DNA from 2 places in the Streptomyces sp. NPDC090088 genome. Region 2 is predicted to be linked to the other one. Evidence: riboswitches for the same ligand, from Rfam matches in the RefSeq annotation. Region 2 holds a riboswitch; the other holds the start of a gene.
The links. A riboswitch is a leader RNA that binds a small molecule or an ion and turns the genes downstream of it on or off. The one in region 2 is predicted to bind ZMP and ZTP.
Positions count from the first base shown of each region.

Region 1: it holds a riboswitch for ZMP and ZTP, as region 2 does, so the genes downstream of both, ACIPSJ_RS21220 (bifunctional 5,10-methylenetetrahydrofolate dehydrogenase/5,10-methenyltetrahydrofolate cyclohydrolase) here and ACIPSJ_RS11025 (glycine hydroxymethyltransferase) in region 2, are expected to answer to the same signal.

Region 1 covers NZ_JBIVDZ010000004.1:233,888-240,993, forward strand. Annotated here, with positions in the region: gene ACIPSJ_RS21200 (rhodanese-like domain-containing protein) at 1-61, shown strand, start outside; gene ACIPSJ_RS21205 (ABC transporter ATP-binding protein) at 173-1,954, shown strand; gene ACIPSJ_RS21210 (hypothetical protein) at 2,035-2,331, opposite strand; gene ACIPSJ_RS21215 (nuclear transport factor 2 family protein) at 2,503-2,868, shown strand; ZMP/ZTP riboswitch at 3,041-3,123, shown strand; gene ACIPSJ_RS21220 (bifunctional 5,10-methylenetetrahydrofolate dehydrogenase/5,10-methenyltetrahydrofolate cyclohydrolase) at 3,149-3,997, shown strand; gene ACIPSJ_RS21225 (CU044_5270 family protein) at 4,022-4,993, opposite strand; gene ACIPSJ_RS21230 (RNA polymerase sigma factor) at 4,986-5,528, opposite strand; gene ctaD (cytochrome c oxidase subunit I) at 5,634-7,106, shown strand, end outside.
Region 2 covers NZ_JBIVDZ010000002.1:505,382-512,487, reverse strand. Annotated here, with positions in the region: gene trpS (tryptophan--tRNA ligase) at 1-522, opposite strand, end outside; gene ACIPSJ_RS11025 (glycine hydroxymethyltransferase) at 666-2,120, opposite strand; ZMP/ZTP riboswitch at 2,153-2,243, opposite strand; gene rocD (ornithine--oxo-acid transaminase) at 2,347-3,552, shown strand; gene ACIPSJ_RS11015 (glutathionylspermidine synthase family protein) at 3,632-4,816, opposite strand; gene ACIPSJ_RS11010 (hypothetical protein) at 4,825-5,169, opposite strand; partial or broken gene ACIPSJ_RS11005 (hydrolase) at 5,447-6,385, shown strand; gene ACIPSJ_RS11000 (DMT family transporter) at 6,501-7,106, shown strand, end outside.

The sequences.
Region 1 (7,106 bases), on a different contig from region 2:
CCGGCCGCGCGCGACCGATCTCGACGCGACCCTCGCCGCCCTGGGCTCCGCCCGCGACTGACCGCGCGCCGAAGCCGGAGCCGGAGCCAGGACCTGGACCTGGACCTGGACCTGGACCTGGACCGGCCGTCGTAGCCTTGGTGCGCCGCCCATCGCCCGCACGAGGAGCACCGTGACCACCGCCGCAGACGCACTTGTGACGAGAGAGACGGAAGGGCGGACCGGTCCGTCCGCGTTCCGGCTGCTCCTCTCCTATGTACGGCCGCACCGCTGGGCCCTGCTGGCGGGTGCCGTCCTCTCCCTGGTGACCGGGGCGACCGGGCTGCTGCTGCCGCTGGTGGCCCGGGGGTTGATCGAGGACCTGTCCCACGACCGGTCCATCACCGGGAAGTTGCTGGCGATGGCGGGTCTGGTGGTGACCAACGCCGCACTGGGCGCGCTGGGTTCGTACGTCCTGCGGCGCACCGCCGAGTCGGTGGTGCTGGGCGCGCGGCGCACCCTGTCGTCGTATCTGCTGCGGCTGCGCATCACCGCCGTGGACCGTACCGAGCCGGGCGACCTGATGGCGCGGATCACCTCGGACACCACGCTGCTGCGCGAGGTCACCACGGACTCGCTGGTCGCGCTCGGCACCGGTGGGCTGACCCTGGTCGCCACCGTGGTGATGATGGGCGTGGTCGATCCGGTGCTGCTCGGCGTCACGCTGGCGGTGATCGCGGCGGCCGGCACGGTGCTGGGCACGATCGTGCCGCGCATCAACCGGGCGAGCCGCCGGGCGCAGGACGCGGTCGGGGTGATGGGCGCCTCGCTGGAGCGGGTCCTCGGCGCGCTGCGCACGGTGAAGGCCTCGGGCGCCGAGCACCGCGAGGAGCAGGCCCTGCACGCGGCGGCCGAGGAGTCCTGGCGGCAGAGCGTGCGGGCCGCCAAGTGGTCGGCGGCGGCGGGCAACACCGCGGGCCTCGCGATGCAGCTGGCGTTCATCACGGTGCTCGCGGTGGGCGGGGCCCGGGTGGCGACCGGCGCGATCGGCGTGGGCACGCTGGTGGCGTTCCTGCTCTACGTCTTCTATCTGATGTCCCCGATCCAGCAGGTGGTCGGCGCGGTCACCCAGTACCAGACCGGCGCCGGCGCGCTCGCCCGGATCCAGGAGGCGCTGCGGCTGCCCGCCGAACCGGCCGCCGCACCCGCCGAGTTGCCGTCCGCGGGCGCCGAACCGGCCTCGGTCGTCTTCACCGACGTACGTTTCCGTTACGCCGACGACCTCCCGTACGTCCACCACGGGGTCAGCTTCGACATACCGGCGCGCGGCATGACGGCGTTCGTCGGCCCGTCCGGCGCGGGCAAGACCACCGTCTTCTCGCTCATCGAGCGGTTCTACGACCCCGAGTCCGGCACGATCACCCTCGACGGCCGCCCGCTGGACGCCTGGGACCTGCCCCTGCTGCGCTCGGCCATCGGCTATGTCGAGCAGGACGCGCCCGTGCTCTCGGGCTCGCTCCGGGACAACCTGCTCCTCGGCAACCCGGAGGCGGACGAGGACGCGGTGGCCCGGGTGGTGAAGACGACCCGGCTCGACGGACTGGTCGCCCGGCTGCCGCAGGGGCTGGACACGCTGGTCGGGCACCGCGGGACCAAGCTGTCCGGCGGGGAGCGGCAACGGGTGGCGATCGCCCGGGCGTTGCTGCGCCGGCCCCGGCTGCTGCTCCTGGACGAGGCGACCTCGCAGCTGGACGCGGTGAACGAGGCGGCCCTCAGGGACACGGTCGCCGATGTGGCGCGGTCGACCACCGTGCTGGTGGTCGCGCACCGGCTGTCGACGGTGACGATGGCGGACCGGATCGTCGTCATGGACGCGGGGCAGGTCCGTGCGGTGGGTACGCACCGCGAGCTGGTGGCGGCGGACCCGCTGTACGCGGAGCTGGCCGCGACGCAGTTCCTGGCCTCCGCGCCCTGAGGACGCCGGGGGGCCGCGTCGCGCGCGGGGTACGACGAAGGGCCGCCCCTGACGGGACGGCCCTCGGTGCGCGGCGGGGATCAGGCTTCGATGCCCGGTACCAGCCCCATCACCGGCGCGGCCAGATCGGTGATCTGGTGGAGCTCGCCGAGCCGCTGGACCCCGTTCAGCCCCTGCACCTGCTCGGAGACCTTCGGGATCTCGTTCTGGTACTCGGCCGGGATGTCCGTGCGGGCCAGCGAGTCGAGCATGCCGAGCGCGGAGAGCTTCACGGGGTGCTGCGCGCTCGCGTCGGCCGCGTTGGCCAGCGGCGCGGCGAGGCCGGTGACCCCGACCGCGAGGCCGACGGCGGCGACGATACGTCGTGTTGAGATCATGTCTTCAGCAACGGCCCCGGCGCCGGACCGGACACGGGCAGCCGGTCCCCCTCACCCGTCAGGCGGAGCGCCCGGCCTGCGCTTGCCGAGCCCGGCGGGCCGGAGGACGCTCGGAGTGAGGGCTCTCGCGACCCCTCCGCATCGGGTCGCGGGTCCTCCCAGGAGGTCACCATGGGCACCGCGACCGGCTCCACGTTCGACACCGAGACACTGCGCCGGGCCATCGAGGGGAACACGGGGAACACCCTGCTGGCGCTCTACGCGGACGACGCGGAGATCCGCATCGTCGACCGCAACACCCAGCCCAGCCACCCCAAGATCCTGCACGGCCGCCGGGACATCGCGGCGATGCTGGACGACATCTACAGCCGCGACATGACGCACCGGCTGGACCGGTGCGTCGTACAGGGCGACCGGGCCGCCTTCACCGAGTCCTGCGAGTACGGGGACGGCGTCCGGGTGCTCGCCGAGTCGATGATCACGCTCCGCGACGGCAAGATCGCCGAACAGATCATGATCCAGGCATGGGACGAGTAGTCAGCAGAGGCGCGAGGGTCCAGGTCTCCACCCGTGTGACCTGGACTTTCTCGGCGCGGGCCGGTCTCGGACACAGCCGTCGCAGACAGTCCCGGGCGTCGGTGCCCCTGTTGCTGGCGGCCTTGCGGGCGGCGCACCGCCACCGGAAGCGCTGAACGCCTCGGTTACCCTGGGGGCGGGCCGTGACTGGCGCTGAGGTGGAGCACCACCGGGGAGCGGTCCGCACTGTCGATGCCGTGCGCCTGGGCGATCAAGGTCAATCAGCTCAGGAGTGTGCCGCATGACCCAGGCCCGTCTCATGGACGGCACCGCCGTCGCCCGCCGGATCGTCGAGGAGACCGCCCAGAGGGCCGCCGACCTCACCGCGCGCACGGGTGCCACCCCGTGTCTGGCGACCGTGCTGGTCGGCGAGGACCCGGCCTCCGTCACCTACGTCCGGATGAAGCAGAACCGCAGCCGCAAGGCCGGTATCGCCTCCCGGCACGTGGCCCTGCCCGCCACCACGACCACCGCCGAACTCGTCGGCACCCTGCGGGAGTTGTCGGCCGACCCGGCCGTGCACGGCATCCTGCTCCAGCACCCCGTCGGCGAACACATCGACGAGCGGGCCGCGTTCGAGGCAATAGCGCCGGAGAAGGACGTGGACGGCGTGACCTTCGCGTCGTTCGCGACGATGAGCTTCGGCCTGCCGGGCTTCGTCTCCTGCACCCCCGGCGGCATCCTGCGCCTGCTCGACGCCTACGACGTCGACCCGGCCGGGAAGCGCGCGGTGGTCGTCGGCCGCAGCGCGATCCTGGGCAAGCCGGCCGGCATGCTCCTGCTCGCCCGGGACGCGACCGTCACCTACTGCCACTCCCGCACCCGCGATCTGCCGGCGGTCGTCCGGGAGGCGGACATCGTGGTCGCCGCCGTCGGCCGCCCCCGGCTGATCCGGGGCGAGGACATCAAGCCGGGAGCGGTCGTCGTCGACGCGGGCTACAACGCCGGCAACGTCGGTGACGTCGACTTCGACACCGCCGTCGAACGGGCCTCGCTGATCACGCCGGTGCCGGGCGGCGTCGGCCCGATGACCATCGCCCTGCTGCTGGAGCAGACGGTGGCGGCGGCCGCCCGGCAGCTCGGGGCCTGAGGGGTCCGAGGGGTCTGAGGGCGGTCAGCGCATCCAGGCGCGGTACTCCATGACGTCCCCGGCGTGCACCCCGTACTCCGGATCGTCCCGGGTGAACGTGGTCTCCAGGCCGAGTACGGCACCGGTGGCCGGGTCCAGGATGAGCATCCGCCGCCCGCCGTCGCCCTTCCCGTCGTAGACGTACGCCTGCCCGGTGCGGCCCAGCCGGTCGGTGACCTGGCCGACCGGCTGCAGCCCCCGGGCGTCGGCGAACAGCTCGGCCAGGGCGGCGGACTCTCGCGCTCCCAGCGTCCAGTTGTCCAGCAACTCCTGGGTGGCGTCGAGCAGTCCGGCGGTGGTGCGGGGGTCGGTGTGGATCAGCTCGGCCAGGTAGGTGCGCAGCTTCGCCGGGTCGTGCGGCGGCGTCGACAGCGGCGGGGCGTCGCCCCACATCGGCGGGAAGGTGCGCCGGCTGAGCACCTGGCCGTCCTCGACCAGCCCGTCGTCGGTGAGCACGGACCGGCCCGGGTGCTCCGGGTCGGTCGCGACGACCACCTCGGTGTGACTGGCGTCCGCGCGCCAGCGCACCACCCGCTCCTCGGGCAGGGTGACGGGCGGCTCGTCGTCGCTCATGCCGAGGCTCCAGGACTGCACATGGGTGCCCTGGCGCAGCGCCGGGGACCCGTCCTGGGCCGCCACCGCGGCCAGTCCCGCGACCTGTGCGAGCGGTACGGGGGTGGAGTGGGCGCGGACGGTCAGCGGCCGGGGTGCGGCGACCGCGGGCGCGGTGCCGGAGCCGCCGAGCAGCACGGTCAGCGCGGTGGCGACCACCACGGCGGCCGCGGTCAGCCCCCAGACCGGTCGCGGCCGTGTCCAGGTCCGGCGTCCGGGGCGGGGGCCGTGCAGCAGCCGGTCGAGGTGGCGTTCGGCGGTGTGGTCCAGGGGGCCGTCGCCGAAGTGGGGGCCGCCGCCGGGCACCGGGTCGGCGGCGCGCAGCAGGTCGAGTTCGTCAGCCATGGCGGTGTTCCTCGGTGAGGGCCTCGGCGGCAGGGGGGCGCAGTCGGTCGATCTCGGCTCTGAGCCGGCGGCGGGCGCGGTGCAGCCGCATCGCCGCCGCGCGGCTGCCGCAGCCGAGGACCACGGCGACCTCGTCGACGCCCAGTTCCTCCCACGCGGTCAGCCGCAGCACCTCCTGGTCGGCCGGGGACAGCCGCAGCAGCGCCTCGTGCACCCAGGCGCCCGGCCGCTCGGTGTCCGGACCGGCCACGACGGACCGCCCGTGCGCGGTCTCGTCGTTGCCCAGCCGGTCCACCAGCCGGCGCCGTCGCCCGTACCCGCGTACCGCGTTGGCGAGGCAGTTGCGTGCCACGCCGTACAGCCAGGGCAGCGGGGCCGCCGGCAGATCGGCGCGGCGCCGCCAGGCCACCGTGAACACCTCCGCCACCACTTCCTCCACCTCGCTGGTCCGCCCGTCCAGTCGCCGCGCGACATAACGGCTGACCGCCCAGTAGTACTCGCGATAGGCAGCGGCGAAGATCTCGTCGTTGCTCATGTCCGTTTCTTGTCCGGCACCCTCCCGATCGTCACACCCTTCTCCGTGACGCTCGTCGCACCCGTCGAGTGTGACCGGTCCGTACCGCCCGGACACAGGCGGGGCATGAGGAACCTCAAGTGGCTCACGACCACGGATCACAAGACGATCGGAACGCTCTACCTGGTCACGGCGTTCTCGTTCTTCTGCGTGGGCGGAGCGATGGCCCTGCTGATGCGCGCCGAACTGGCCCGCCCGGGGCTGCAGATCATGTCGAACGAGCAGTTCAACCAGGCCTTCACCATGCACGGCACGATCATGCTGCTGATGTTCGCGACGCCGCTCTTCGCGGGCTTCGCCAACTGGATCATGCCGCTCCAGATCGGCGCCCCCGACGTGGCGTTCCCGCGCCTGAACATGCTGGCCTACTGGCTCTACCTGCTCGGGTCACTCATCGCGGTCGGCGGCTTCCTCACCCCGCAGGGCGCCGCCGACTTCGGCTGGTTCGCCTACGCCCCGCTCTCGGACGCGGTGCGCACCCCGGGCATCGGCGCCGACATGTGGATCATGGGGCTGGCCTTCTCCGGCTTCGGCACCATCCTCGGCGCGGTCAACTTCATCACCACGATCATCTGCATGCGCGCCCCCGGAATGACCATGTTCCGGATGCCGATCTTCGTCTGGAACGTGCTGCTGACCGCCGTCCTGGTCCTGCTCGCCTTCCCCGTCCTCGCCGCCGCGCTGTTCGCCCTGGAGGCGGACCGCAAGTTCGGCGCCCACGTCTTCGACGCGGCGAACGGCGGAGCACTGCTCTGGCAGCACCTCTTCTGGTTCTTCGGCCACCCGGAGGTGTACATCATCGCGCTGCCGTTCTTCGGCATCATCAGCGAGGTCGTCCCGGTCTTCTCCCGCAAGCCGATCTTCGGCTACATGGGCCTGGTCGCGGCGACCATCGCCATCGCCGGCCTGTCCGTCACCGTCTGGGCGCACCACATGTACGTCACCGGCGGCGTGCTCCTGCCCTTCTTCTCCTTCATGACCTTCCTCATCGCCGTCCCGACGGGCGTGAAGTTCTTCAACTGGATCGGCACCATGTGGCAGGGCTCGCTCTCCTTCGAGACCCCCATGCTCTGGGCCACCGGCTTCCTGGTGACATTCCTCTTCGGCGGCCTCACCGGAGTGATGCTCGCGTCCCCGCCCATCGACTTCAACATCTCCGACTCGTACTTCGTGGTGGCCCACTTCCACTACGTGGTCTTCGGTACGGTCGTCTTCGCGATGTTCTCCGGCTTCCACTTCTGGTGGCCCAAGTTCACCGGCAGGATGCTCGACGAACGCCTAGGCAAGATCACCTTCTGGACCCTCTTCATCGGCTTCCACGGCACCTTCCTCGTCCAGCACTGGCTGGGCGCCGAGGGCATGCAGCGCCGGATCCCCGACTACCTGGCCGTCGAGGGGTTCACCACCCTCAACACGATCTCGACGATCTTCTCGTTCCTGCTGGGATCGTCCCTGCTCCCGTTCTTCTACAACGTCTGGAAGACGGCGAAGTACGGCAAGAAGGTCGAGGTCGACGACCCGTGGGGCTACGGCCGTTCA
Region 2 (7,106 bases):
GGCGCCGAACCGGCCGTTGAAGCGCTCGGCGAGGTCACGGGTGAGCTCGATGTGCTGGCGCTGGTCCTCGCCGACGGGGACCTCGTGGGCCTGGTAGAGCAGGATGTCGGCGACCTGGAGGACCGGGTACGTGAACAGGCCGACGGAGGCGCGGTCCGCGCCCTGCTTGGCCGACTTGTCCTTGAACTGGGTCATCCGGCTGGCCTCGCCGAAGCCGGTGAGGCAGTTCATGACCCAGGCGAGCTGCGCGTGCTCGGGGACGTGGCTCTGCACGAAGAGGGTGCAGCGGTCCGGGTCCAGGCCGGCGGCGAGCAGCTGGGCCGCGGCGAGGCGGGTGTTGGCACGCAGGTCGGCGGGGTCCTGCGGGATCGTGATCGCGTGCAGGTCGACGACCATGTAGAAGGCGTCGTGGGACTCCTGGAGGGCTACCCACTGGCGGACGGCACCGAGGTAGTTGCCCAGGTGGAACGAGCCGGCGGTGGGCTGGATGCCGGAGAGCACGCGGGGTCGATCAGAGGCCATGCTCACCATTCTCTCAGAGGGTGAGGGTGGGATCGGCCCTGTGGTGGGGGGTGGTTTCGGAGCGCGGGGGACTGCGGGCCGGTGGGGGCCGTTCGCGCAGTTCCCCGCGCCCCTTTCAGGGGCGCTGCCCCTGAGGGCGTCGATCAGCCGAGGTCGATCTCCGGGTACAGCGGGAAGCCCGCCACCAGGTCCGTCGCGCGCTGGGCGATCTCCGTGGAGACCTTCTCGTCGAGGACGTGGGAGGCCTTGGAGGGGGCGCCGGACTTCGTCGTGCCCGGCTCGGTGGCGGTGAGGACGCGGTCGATGAGGCCCGCCACCTCGTCCATCTCCGCCGTGCCCAGGCCACGGGTGGTGAGCGCCGGGGTGCCGATGCGGATGCCGGAGGTGTACCAGGCGCCGTTCGGGTCGGCGGGGATCGCGTTGCGGTTGGTGACGATGCCGGAGTCGAGGAGGGCAGTCTCGGCCTGGCGGCCGGTGAGGCCGTAGGAGCTCTCGACGTCGATGAGGTTGAGGTGGTTGTCGGTGCCGCCGGTGACGAGGGTGGCGCCCCGGCGCATCAGGCCCTCGGCCAGCGCGCGCGAGTTGTCGACGATGCGCTGGGCGTAGTCCTGGAAGGCGGGCTGCCGGGCCTCGGCCAGGGCGACGGCCTTGGCGGCCATGACGTGCGGGAGCGGGCCGCCGAGGACCATCGGGCAGCCGCGGTCGACCTGGTCCTTGAGGGAGTCGTCGCACAGGACCATGCCGCCGCGCGGGCCGCGCAGCGACTTGTGCGTGGTGGTCGTGACGATCTGGGCGTGCGGGACCGGGTCGAAGTCGCCGGTCAGGACCTTGCCGGCGACCAGGCCCGCGAAGTGCGCCATGTCGACCATGAGGGTCGCGCCGACCTCGTCGGCGATCTCGCGCATGATCCGGAAGTTCACCAGCCGGGGGTACGCCGAGTAGCCGGCGACGAGGATCAGCGGCTTGAACTCGCGGGCCTGGGCGCGCAGCGCGTCGTAGTCGATGAGCCCGGTGGCGGGGTCCGTCCCGTAGGAACGCTGGTCGAACATCTTGCCGGAGATGTTCGGGCGGAAGCCGTGGGTGAGGTGGCCGCCCGCGTCCAGGGACATGCCGAGCATGCGCTGGTTGCCGAAGGCCTGGCGCAGCTCGGCCCAGTCGGCCTCGGAGAGGTCGTTGATCTGGCGGGCGCCGGTCTTCGTCAGGAAGGGGACCTCGACGCGGTCGGCGAGGACGGCCCAGAAGGCGACCAGGTTGGCGTCGATGCCGGAGTGCGGCTGGACGTAGGCGTGCCGCGCGCCGAACAGCTCGCGGGCGTGCTCGGCGGCGAGGCCCTCGACGGTGTCGACGTTGCGGCAGCCGGCGTAGAAGCGGCGGCCGATGGTGCCCTCGGCGTACTTGTCGCTGAACCAGTTGCCCATCGCGAGCAGGGTCGCCGGGGAGGCGTAGTTCTCCGAGGCGATCAGCTTGAGCATCTCGCGCTGGTCGGCGACCTCCTGGCCGATGGCGTCGGCGACCCGCGGCTCGACCGCGCGGATCACGTCGAGTGCGGCGCGGTACGCGGTGGACTCGGGGGACAGGGGTGCGGGCTGGTCGGACATTCGGGACCTCCGGACATGGCGTTCGGCATTCACGGTTCGGCCCAGGCGCACGGCACTCGATCACGACGCGGGCCGCTCCCTGATGGTCGGTCCCATCCCAGCGCGCCAGTCACGGCCCGCCGATCACATTACCGGGCACGCCGGGCCCGGGGGCCGTGGCGTCCACCAGTCGGGCACGGACAGACGGTATTAAAGGGATCATCTCGCCGCGTTCACTGGAGTCGCCGTGACCACTACGGAAGCCCTCATCGCCGCCGCCGACGCGCACAGCGCGCACAACTACCACCCGCTGCCGGTGGTGATCGCGACGGCCGACGGCGCCTGGATGACGGATGTCGAGGGCCGCCGGTACCTGGACTTCCTGGCCGGCTACTCGGCGCTGAACTTCGGGCACGGCCACCCGCGCCTGGTGGCGGCGGCGAAGGCGCAGCTGGAGCGGGTGACGCTGACGTCCCGGGCCTTCCACCACGACCGGTTCGCCGCGTTCTGCACGGAGCTGGCCGAGCTGTGCGGGATGGAGATGGTGCTGCCGATGAACACGGGGGTGGAGGCGGTGGAGACCGCCGTGAAGACCGCCCGGAAGTGGGGGTACCGGGTCAAGGGGGTGCTCGCGGAGATGGCGAAGGTGGTGGTGGCGAGCGGGAACTTCCACGGCCGTACGACGACCGTGATCAGCTTCTCGACCGATCCGGAGGCCCGGGCGGACTTCGGGCCGTACACGCCCGGCTTCGAGATCGTGCCGTACGGCGACCTCACGGCGATGCGGGCCGCGCTGACCGACAACACGGTCGCGGTGCTCCTCGAACCGATCCAGGGCGAGTCGGGGGTGATCGTGCCGCCGGCCGGATACCTGCGGGCGGTGCGGGAGCTGGCCCGGGAGCGGGACGTGCTGTTCATCGCCGACGAGATCCAGTCGGGGCTGGGGCGGACCGGGCGGACGTTCGCGTGCGAGCACGAGGGGGTCGTACCGGACATGTACGTGCTCGGGAAGGCGCTGGGGGGCGGGGTGCTGCCGGTGTCGGCGGTGGTGTCGAGCGCCGAGGTGCTCGGGGTGTTCCGGCCCGGTGAGCACGGGTCCACGTTCGGGGGGAATCCGCTGGCCTGTGCGGTGGGTCTGGAGGTGATCGCGATGCTGCGGACCGGGGAGTTCCAGGAGCGGGCGGCCGAGCTGGGGGATCTGCTGCACCGGCGGCTGGCGGAGATCGCGGGGAGTGGACGGGTGACGGCCGTGCGGGGGCGGGGGCTGTGGGCGGGGGTGGACGTCGATCCGGGGGTGGGGTCGGGGCGGGTGGTGTCGGAGCGGTTGCTGGAGCGGGGGGTGCTGGTGAAGGACACGCATGGGGCGACGGTGCGGGTGGCTCCGCCGTTGACCATCGAGGAGGAGGATCTGGAGTGGGGGGTTGAGCAGTTGTGGGAGGTGCTGAGCGCCTAATGGGGTGCCACTGAGGTTTGATCGCGAGTGCCGGTCCGTCGTGGCTGGTCGCGCAGTTCCCCGCGCCCCTGACGGGGCGCTAGAGGATCACGTGGGGCAGGAAGCGGGCGTAGTCGTCCGTCACGAGGCCCTGTGACTCGCGGATTCCCAGGCCCGCCGCCTCCTCCCCCACCACCCACGCGCCCAGGACGACGTGGTTGCCGTCGAAGTCGGGGAGCGGGGCCAACTGCTGGTAGCAGCACGGCTCTTCGCGTACGACGGGAGGGTGGCCGGGTTCGTGTACGAGGATGCCGGCGCCCTCGCGGCCGAGCAGGGGTTTGCTGACGTAGCCGGTCGTGGTGGCCAGTTCCCTCGGGCCGTCCAGGTACGCCGGGAGCAGGTTCGGGTGGCCCGGATACAGCTCCCAGAGGATCGCGAGGAGGGCCTTGTTGCTGAGGAGCATCTTCCAGGCGGGCTCGATCCACATCGTGGTGCCGGTGCCGCCGCCGTTGTCCAGGGTGTCGAGGACGTGGCCGGCGAAGGCGTCGGTGGTGAGCCATTCCCAGGGGTAGAGCTTGAAGAGGCTGCGGATGAAGCCGAGGCGGTTGTCGACGAAGCGGCCGGAGAGGGTGTCCCAGCCGATCTCCTCCATGGAGATCCAGTCGGTGTCGAGGCCGGCCTGTTCGGCGGTCTCCTTGAGGTAGGCGACCGTCATCAGGTCCTCGCCGAGTTCGTCGGCGGCGGAGTGGGCGAAGTGGAGGGGGGCGCCGGGCGGCAGGAGGCGGGACTGTCTCCGCCAGGCGGCGACCAGGCGTTCGTGGAGGCTGTTCCACTGGTCGGCGCCGGGGAAGCGGTCCTCCATCCAGAACCACTGGGCCGAGGCCGCCTCCACCAGGGAGGTGGGGGTGTCGGCGTTGTACTCCAGGAGTTTCGCAGGGCCCGTGCCGTCGTGGCGGAGGTCGAAGCGGCCGTAGAGGGAGGGGAGTTCGGCGCGGCGGTGCCAGGCCTCGGTGACGGCGGCCACGACGCGCGGGTCGGTGATGCCGAGGTCGGTGAAACGGTCCTTCGCCACGATGTGGCCGGCCGCGGTCAGGCACATCGCGTGCAGTTCCTCGACGGCCTCCTCCAGCGCCTCCACTTCCGGCAGGGTGAAGACGTAGTAGGCGCTCTCGTCCCAGTAGGGGCGCAGGACGCCGTCGGAGTGGCGGGTGAGTGGGTAGATCAGGCCCTGTTCCTCGACGGTCCGCTGCCAGTCGGGGCGGGGTTCGGTGGTGCGGCGCTCCATGGCGGCGGTCAGCCGCCGGAGCTGCCGTGGCCGCCGCCGAAGCCGCCGCGGTGGACGCTGTGGCCGCCGCCGGACGAACTGCCGGACCCGCTGCGGGGCTTGGTGAAGGAGCCGCCGCTGACCCAGCCGCTCTTCTTCTTGCCGCCGTAGTAGTAGCCGGCGTTGACGGCGGACTTGGTGGAGCCGCAGTTCTTGTCGGAGACGACCTGGTAGCCCTTGGCGGCGGTGTAGCTGTCGCGGTCGACGCAGCGCTTGTCGGGGTCGGAGGAGCAGGCGGTCAGGGCGGCGGCCAGCAGGCCCATCCCGCCGAGGACGACCGTGCCCGAGCGCAGTTGCCGGCGTGCGTCCGCCATGTCCGTGTTCCCCCGTGTGATCGTCGGCCAGCTGTTCGGCGACAGCTTAGACGAGCGGACCGAGCCACTCCTGGATTGTCATGTACAGGTAAGAAAACCATGTGAAGTGGCGGGAGATCCTGTCGGCGTTCCGGGCCTCGCGGGTACCGTCCAGCTGTCCCTGGGTGAACGATCAACTTCCACTCTACGCGCGAAGACCACCCCGTGGACGCGTACCACCGACGCCGTACCCGCACCGCCATCCCTCTCGCACCCCCCACCGATGGAGGAATGACAGATGCCCCGCTTCGTTGCCTCGCGCAGCAGACTCACCACGGCCGCCGCGGTGTTCGGCCTGCTCGCGGCCGGTGCCGCCGTCCAGGCCACCAGCGCCGCCACCCCCGCCCACGCGGCCACCACCTACCGGGTCCTGTTCGACGACGGCCACGCCGAGGAGGCGGGCAACGCGGACTGGATCATCTCGACCAGCAAGCCCGACCCGCTCTCCCAGGACTCCTCCCCGTCCGACGAGACGGACTGGACCGGCGCACTGTCGTCGTGGGGCGTGGCCCTGCAGCAGACCGGCGACTACAGCCTGAAGACGGCCACCAGCGCGCTGACGTACGGCGGTTCGTCGACGACCGACCTGTCCAAGTTCGACGCGCTGGTGCTGCCCGAGCCCAACACGAAGTTCACGACCGCCGAGAAGACGGCGATCATGAACTTCGTGAAGGCAGGCGGCGGTCTGTTCATGATCTCCGACCACACCGGGGCCGACCGCAACAACGACGGCTACGACGCGGTCGAGATCCTCAACGACCTGATGACCAACAACAGCGTGGACAGCGACGACCCGTTCGGCCTCTCCATCGACTCGCTGAACATCAGCTCCGGCTACCCGAAGGCCATCAGCGACAGCGGCAACGCCGTCCTGCACGGCTCCTTCGGCACCGTCACCAAGAGCCTGATCGCCAACGGGACCACCGCCACCCTCAAGCCCGCCGACAACTCGGCCGTCAAGGGCCTGGTGTACCGCAGCGGTTACTCCGGCAACACCGGCGCCTTCTTCGCCACGTCCACCTACGGCAGCGGGCGGGTCGCCTTCTGGGGCGACAGCTCCCCGATCGACGACGGCACCGGCCAGTCCGGCAACACGCTGTACGACGGCTGGAACGACTCCGGCGCCACCAACGCGGCCCTCGCCCTCAACGCCACCGCCTGGCTGGCCGGCGCCAGCTGACCCACCGGGGGAAGGTGATGAGCGGGTCCGGGGTTCGGCTCCGGGCCCGCTCTTACTTTCGCTCCGGTCTCCGTTTGCTCCCCTCCCCTACAGTCCTTTCGTGCTCTTCGGAATGGTGTGCGCCCTCGCGGCGGCGATCTGCTTCGGTACGGCGACGGTCCTGCAGGCGATGGCCGCGCGGGCGGCCGGCGACGGCGCGGGCGGGGAGGCCGCGCTGCTGCTGCGGGCCGTGCGGCAGTGGCGGTACGTCGTCGGGCTGGGGCTCGACGGGCTCGGCTTCGTGTTCCAGGTGCTGGCCCTCAGATCGATCCCGATCTACGCGGTGAGCGCGGCGCTCGCGTCGAGCCTCGCGGTGACGGCGGTGGTCGCGGCGCGGCTGCTGCGGGTGCGGCTGACCGGGGCGGAGTGGGCCGCGGTGGGTGTGGTGTGCGCGGGGCTCGCGATGCTGGCACTGGCCTCCGGGCCGGAGGGGGACCGGGCGGGGTCCATGACGTTGAAGTGGGCGATGCTCGGGGCCGCCGTGGGCGTGCTGCTGCTCGGGCTCGCCGGTGGGCGGCTGTCCGGGCGGTGGCGGGCGCTGCTGCTCGGCCTCGGGTCGGGGTTCGGGTTCGGGGTGGTGGAGGTGTCGGTGCGGCTGATCGACACCCTGCGGCCGGCCGAACTGCTGGCCAATCCCGCGGCCTACGCCCTGCTGATCGGCGGTGGCGGCGCCTTCATG